Regions from separate parts of the Castellaniella sp. UC4447_H14 genome, predicted to be linked through region 1. Evidence: predicted binding sites of a transcription regulator. Region 1 holds the regulator's gene; the other holds the start of a gene.
What was found. The regulator NrdR, encoded in region 1, represses ribonucleotide reductase genes. The targets are predictions, from matches to a motif close to CACNANATNTNGTG.
Positions count from the first base shown of each region.

Region 1 (3,682 bases):
GCAGGTTACGCGCCCCACTCCATCCACATGGCCGGAAACCAGATGCCCGTCCAGACTGTCACCCATACGCAGCGCATGTTCCAGGTTGACGTCGCCCGGTCGGTCCAGACCACAGGTACGGTCCAGACTCTCGCGCGAAACGTCCACGTCGAATCCCTGATCGCGGAGCTCCACCACAGTCATGCAGGCTCCCTGGATGGCGATCGAGTCACCCAATCGTGTGCGATCCAGCGGCAGCCCGCCGGACGCGATCTGCAGGCGCACACCCGCGTCGGGTTCATCGCCCAACGGCGTGACCTCGATGATGCGGCCCACAGCCGCGACGATTCCTGTGAACATGGTGGTCCCACCAAAAACAGCGATTCAGGCCGACCGCGAATCGGGCAGGCCACAAGCCATCCGAAGCGCCTGCCAGTGGCCCGGATGGCGCATGCGCAGCCTCACATCGCGCCCCAACTGTACCGCATCCAGAAACTCATAGGTCGGCGCCGACGACAAATCGGGCACGGGATCGGGCAACGCGGCAAGGCCCTGTCCGTCCCCCAGGATCTTCGGCGCGACATAGCCGATCCACTCGTCCACCAGGTCCGCCGCCACCAATGCACCGTGCAGACGCGCACCGGCCTCGACGTGCACCTCGTTGATCTCGTGCTGGCCCAGCCAGCGCATCAGCGCCGGCAGCGACAGTGCTCCCCTGGCATCGGCGGGAAGCACAATCACGCGCACGTTGCGCGCAGCCAGCCGGGCGGTCTTCGCGGCGTCGGCCCGCGCAGTGAACACCCAGACCGGGTCGCCGTTGATGAGGCGCGCTTGTTCACCCAACATGAATTGCGTATCGAGCACCGCGCGAATGGGCTGGCGATCGGTCTCGATCGCGCGCACGTCCAACAGCGGATCATCCGCGAGCACAGTGCCGATGCCTGTGAGCACGAGACAGGCGCGCGCGCGCCAGCGGTGGCCGTCCGCACGGGCAGCCTCGCCCGTGATCCATTGCGAGCGGCCGTCGGGCAGCGCAGTGCGGCCGTCGAACGACAGAGCCGACTTCAGCCACAGCCAAGGGACGCCGCGCGTCATGCGCGCGCAAAAGCCGGGATTCAAGGCCAGAGAGTCCGACGCAAGCAGCCCCACGTCGACACGGACACCCGCGCTCCGCAGGCGGGCAATCCCGCCACCGGCCACCCGGGGATTCGGATCCTGGAGCCCCACCACCACGCGCGATACACCGGCGCGGATCAAGGCATCGGCACACGGGGGCGTGCGCCCCTGGTGGCTACAGGGTTCCAGCGTAACGTAGGCCGTCGCGCCGCGCAGGTCCATGCCCTGGGATGCGGCCTCATGCAAAGCCTGGGCCTCAGCGTGGCGCCCCCCGACTTTCTGCGTGAAACCCTCCGCCAGCCAACGCCCGTCGCGCACCAGCACGCACCCCACCCTGGGGTTGGGATTGCTCAGGAACAGGGCCTGTTCAGCGGCCGTCAATGCCCGCCGCATCCAGCGGCGATCCTCTGGCGAATAGCCCGACGGATCAGTCGGCGGCGTCGTCATGCGCCCGAAACTCTTCGATGGCCCGCACGAATTCGTGGATGTCGCCAAAGCTGCGGTAGACCGAGGCAAAACGCACGTAGGCAACCTGGTCAAGCTGCCGCAACTCGGCCATGACCAGCTCGCCCACGGCATCGGAAGCGATCTCGCGCTGGCCGCTGGTGAGCAGCCGCTCCTGGATCCGCGCCACGGCGGCATCCAGCGCCGTAGCGCTCACCGGCCGCTTGCGCAGGGCCAGCGCCATGCTGGCCCGCAGCTTGAGCGGATCAAAGTCGGCGCGGGTCCCATTGCGCTTGACTACGGCCGGCATCATCAGATCGACTCGCTCGTAGGTCGTGAAACGGCGGTCACAGGCCGAGCAACGGCGGCGGCGCCGAATGGTGTCGCCTTCTTCGGAGACCCGGGAATCGATGACCTGGGTGTCGGGGCAGCTACAGAATGGACACTTCATGGCGTGAAGGGCGCGAGGCGCCCATCCTGGTGGATCAGCGGTACACCGGCAGGCGCCGGGTGAGCTCGTCGACCCGCGCCCGGACCTGGGCGATGTTGCCGGCGTCTTCGGGATTGTCCAGAACGTCGGCAATCAGGTTGCCCGTGAGTTCGGCCTCGGCTTCCTTGAAGCCGCGCGTGGTCATGGCCGGCGTTCCCAGGCGGATGCCGCTGGTGACGAAGGGCTTTTCGGGATCGTGCGGAATGGCATTTTTGTTGACGGTAATGTGGGCCTGTCCGAGTACGGCCTCCGCAGCCTTGCCCGTAATGCCCTTGGCGCGCAGATCGACCAGCATGACGTGGCTTTCGGTGCGCCCCGATACGATGCGCAGACCTCGCTTGACCAGGGTATTGGCCAGCACCTGGGCGTTCTTGGCAACCTGTGCGGCATAACTCTTGAACTCAGGCTGCAGCGCTTCCTTGAAGGCCACGGCCTTGGCCGCAATGACGTGCATGAGGGGCCCGCCCTGGATGCCCGGGAAGATCGCGGAATTGACGAGCTTTTCGAATTCGGACTTCATCAGGATGACGCCGCCCCGCGGCCCGCGCAACGACTTGTGCGTGGTCGTCGTGACGAAATCCGCATGGGGGAAGGGATTCGGATAGACGCCGCCGGCCACCAGGCCGGCATAGTGGGCGATGTCGATCATCAGCAACGCGCCATTGTCATGCGCGATGCGCGCCATGCGCTCGAAATCAATGCGCAACGAATAGGCCGACGCCCCACCCACGATGAGCTTGGGCTTGTGTTCACGCGCCAGGGCCTCGAGCTGGTCATAGTCCAGCACCTCGTTGTCATCCAGACCATACGAAATGAAGCGATAGAGTTTGCCGGAGGCATTGACCGGCGAACCGTGCGTCAGATGCCCGCCCTCGGCCAGGCTCATGCCCAGCACCGTATCGCCCGGCTTGAGCACCGCCATGTAGACCCCTTGATTGGCCTGGGAACCGGAATTGGGCTGGACGTTGGCGGCTTCGGCGTTGAAGATCTGCTTCACACGGTCAATGGCGAGCTGCTCCACCACATCGACGTTCTCGCAACCCCCGTAATAGCGCTTGCCCGGATAGCCCTCGGCGTACTTGTTCGTCAGTTGCGTGCCCTGGGCCTGCATCACGGCGGGGCTGGCGTAGTTCTCGGAGGCGATCAGTTCGATGTGCTGTTCCTGGCGAACATTTTCCTTCTGGATGGCGGCCCAGACGTCGGGGTCGGCCTTATCGAGGGTGATGGAGCGGTCAAACATGGAGGATCCTAGAGGGGCATGAAAGGCGGGTTGAACGAAGCATTCTATCGCGATCGCCGCACGCTACAGCACGTGGAGGCGCGGATTCAGGGTATAGGTGCCAGTGATCGAGGCCTGATCCAGCACATGGCCCTGCAAGGCTGCCTGGACTTGTGCCCCCGTAAAGCGTCCCGAGACGTCGAGCTCGGCCACATCCAGCGCGTGCACGGTAAACACGTAGCGGTGAACCAGCGCGTCGTTCCAGGGTGGGCAGGGACCATCGTAGCCAAAATAATCGCCGTTCATGTCGCGGTCGGCGGCAAACCAGCCCGTGTAGTCATTCAGCCCCTGGCGGGTACCGTCCAGGGCGAGCGGCCCGGCCTTGCCGCGCGGCGTGATGCCGTTCGAATAGCTGCCCTCGGCCAGCGCGCGCA
Region 1 covers NZ_CM129666.1:2,024,435-2,028,116, forward strand. The annotation lists gene ACVCMJ_RS09735 (riboflavin synthase) at 1-339, opposite strand, end outside; gene ribD (bifunctional diaminohydroxyphosphoribosylaminopyrimidine deaminase/5-amino-6-(5-phosphoribosylamino)uracil reductase RibD) at 364-1,542, opposite strand; gene nrdR (transcriptional regulator NrdR) at 1,523-1,990, opposite strand; gene glyA (serine hydroxymethyltransferase) at 2,025-3,269, opposite strand; gene ACVCMJ_RS09755 (YbhB/YbcL family Raf kinase inhibitor-like protein) at 3,333-3,682, opposite strand, start outside.

Region 2 (3,682 bases), 1.3 Mb from region 1:
TGGCTGTTGCGAATGCCGTGCTCGGCGATCGCCGCGCGGATGTCTTCCGGCAGGCGCTGGGCGAATCCGCTCTTCAGGTATTGTTCTGCCTTGAACCCCGGGAATGCCCCGCGTTCGCGGGCGAGGTCCACTGACGCGCGATAGGCGGCGTGGGCCACTTCGCGGGCAAACCGCGAGGCCAAGGAACGCGCCTCGTCACTGTCGTAGGCCATGCCCAGCATGATGAGGGCATCGCCCAGTCCGGTGACGCCCAGTCCGACGCGTCGCTTCAGGGCGGCTTCCGCCGCCTGTTCAGGCAATGGCCACACCGTGGCCTCCAGTACGTTGTCGAGCATGCGGACGGCGATGGCCGTGACCTCGGCCAGCCCTTGCCAGTCAACTTCGGGGGTGTCCTGCAGGCCGAAGGGGTGCTGCACGAAGCGTGTCAGGTCGATGGACCCGAGGCAGCAGCACCCATAAGCCGGCAGCGGCTGCTCGCCGCAGGGATTGGTAGCCTCCAGCGTTTCCATGTAGTGCAGGTTGTTCTCACGGTTGATCTGGTCGTGGAACAGCACGCCCGGCTCCGCATAGTCGTAGGTCGAGCGCATGATCTCATCCCAGAGCGTCCGCGCGCGGATTTCCCGATATACCCACAGCCCGTCCTCGCGCTGCCGCGCGCCTGCGGCCTTGAGCTCCTCAGAGGGCTCAGCCGGGTGCGTCAGCGGGAATGCCGCGTCCTCCTCCACGGCCTGCATGAACGCGTCGGTCACGCTCACGGACACGTTGAAGTTGGTCAGTTCGCCGGCCGTCTGCTTGGCCTGGACGAACGCCTCGATGTCGGGGTGCGTGACCGACAGGACCGCCATCTGGGCGCCGCGCCGTGCGCCGGCCGATTCGACGGTTTCGCAGGAACGGTCGAAAACGCGCATGTAGGAGACGGGTCCCGATGCCTTGGAAGCCGTGCCCTTTACCTTGGCGCCGGCCGGCCTGATGTGGCTGAAGTTGTAGCCCACCCCTCCCCCACGGCGCATGGTCTCCGCAGCCTTCTGGAGCGCATCGTAGATGCCCGGCCGGCCGTCCACCACGCTGGACACGGAGTCGCCCACGGGTTGCACGAAGCAATTGATCAGTGTGGCCTCGAGGTCCGTGCCCGCCGCCGAATTGATGCGTCCCGCAGGAATGAAGCCACGCCGTTGGGCGTCCCGAAAGAGTGTCTCGAAGTGGGCCCGTTTGCGGGCGGGTTCGACGGCGGCCAGAGCGTGGGCCACCCGCCGCTGTATCTCGTCAATGGTGGTTTCGGTGCCCTTGGCGTACTTTTCCAACAGGACTTCGGTGGAAATGGATTGCGGCTCCAGGCCCGCGATGGCGTCTGCTCGCTTCATGAAAGCTCCTCAGCAAGAGAGGCGACACACACAACCAGTAGTGGTCGCTGATCGAATTTCTACTATCCATTGTATGTCACCCGCTCACAGGGCGGCACTGATCCGGTCGCTTCAGTTTGTGTCGGGACCTGTCGTGCCGTGATAATCGCGCTATCCCCCAGACGGCCGATTTCGCCGCTGGAAACGGCACGATGACAGACGTTCACGCCACCCCGCCCTTGAACGCGCAAATCGCTTTACGGTACCATCCATTGTGTCTACAATCGGCTCCGGACACTACATGTAGTTGATGCAATGTAATCAGTGTCTGATTGCCCCTGCACCTGACTGCCCCGCCTAACGACGGACGGCGCGATTCGGGTCATGCGAATTCGACAACCAGAGGATGGATCATGATTAAGAATATCGTCAAGCGGGACGGCAGGATCGAACCCTATATCCCCAGCAAGCTGAACGGATGGGGCCGGTGGGCCGCGGCCACCCTGGGCCACAAGGTCGATTGGAGCAGCATCGTCATCCAGGCTGTCAGCACGATGCCGGACACGGTGGCCACCTCCGATTTGCAGGAAAAACTGATTCAGAACTGCCTGGACAAGGGCACGTGGTCCTACTATCTGATGGCCGGTCGGCTGTATGCCTCCCACCTGCACAAGATCATCCACGGGGAATCCATTCCGTCCGTTCGCGCGCTGCACGATCGCATGGTCGCCGACCACGTGATGGTTCGCATGGACTACGACGATGAAGACTATGCGCGGGTCGAGTCCTTCATCAATCATGAGCTCGACTACGACACGCCGCACTTTTCGCTGCATTACATCCGCAAGAAGTACAGCCTGCAGAATCGAGCGACCGGCCAGGAATACGAAACCCAGCAATTCGTCTACATGCGCATGGCCATGGCGCTGGCTGAAACCGAACCCAGGGACAAGCGCATCGACCTGGTGCGGCGGTTCTATACCGAGTTTTCCGCCAAGCGCATGTCGGCGCCTACGCCCAATTATGTGAACCTCGGCACCACACTGCGCGGCTTCGCGTCGTGCTGCGTCTATGTCGTCGACGACAATGAGGCGTCGCTGGCGGTGGGCGACCACATCGCCTATCGCATGACGGCCGCCTCCGCCGGCATCGGCAGCCACCTCATCACCCGCAGCAAGGGCAATCCGGTGCGCGGTGGTCTCATTCAGCACCAGGGAAAGCTGCCCTATCTGGCCTCGCTGGGCAAGGCGGTTCACGCCAACATGCAGGCGGGCCGCGGCGGAGCCTGCACGACCTACTACTCCGGCTTCGATCCGGAGGCCGAGGTCATCGCTTACCTGCGCAATCCGCGCAGCACCGAAGACCGGAAGAACCGCGACCTCCACTATGCGCTGGTCACGAACAAGTTCTTTGCCGAAAAAGTAGCTCGCAATGAATCGGCGTTCTCCTTCAACGTATGGACCGCCCCGGAACTCACGCGGCTGTTCTTCAGCCCGGATACCGATGCATTCAAGCGGGAATACCTGCGGCTCGAAGCGGATCCTGCCTTCAAGAAGGAATACTTCAAGCCGCGCGACCTGATCCTCACGTCGTTGAACGAGGCGCTGGAGACCGGCGTGGCGTATCTCGCCAACGTCGACGAGATGAATCGCCACACCCCCTTCAAGGAGCCCATCCACTCCAGCAATCTGTGCCTGGAAATCAGCGAGCCGAACCGTCCCTACGAGGACATGCGTGATCTGTATTCGGACCAGGAAGTGGGCTTCATCACCGTCCAGTACGACGAAGATGGCAGCCTCAAGACCTTCAGCTTCAATGAGCCGCTCACTGTGGCCGTGGTGGATTCGATGGTGCCGCGGACCGTCTTTGCCGGTGAACTCAAGGCAGGCGACGTGGTCGTGGCCGACGCGGGCGGCGGCCGGGTTCGAAAGGTCGTCGAGGTCCATGGGGAACCGGAAATCGCGCTCTGCTCGCTGGGAGCCATTGCGTACGACGCCATTGGCGAGCATGACGACGAGGCCTACCAGGAGGCGATGTACCTGACGCTGAAGATGATCGATTACTGCATCGAGAATTCCCATTATGTGCTGCCGCACGTGGCCGTGACGGCCAAGGCGCGGATGAACGCGGGGGTGGGCCTCATGGGGGTGGCCACCCACATGGCCCGGAAAGGACTGCGCTACGACACCAAGGAAGGCCGCGAGGAGCTGCATCGCATCGCCGAGCGCCACATGTACCATGCCATCCGGGCATCGCTTCGGATCGCGAAGGAACGAGGCGTCGCTCGCTGGATGCACAAGACCCGGTGGCCGGACGGCTGGCTGCCCATCGACACCTACAAC
Region 2 covers NZ_CM129666.1:684,634-688,315, forward strand. The annotation lists gene ACVCMJ_RS03375 (adenosylcobalamin-dependent ribonucleoside-diphosphate reductase) at 1-1,361, opposite strand, end outside; gene ACVCMJ_RS03380 (ribonucleoside-diphosphate reductase subunit alpha) at 1,754-3,682, shown strand, end outside.
Region 2: a site for NrdR is predicted at 1,636-1,649, ahead of ACVCMJ_RS03380 (ribonucleoside-diphosphate reductase subunit alpha). Genes of this name have one in related genera too.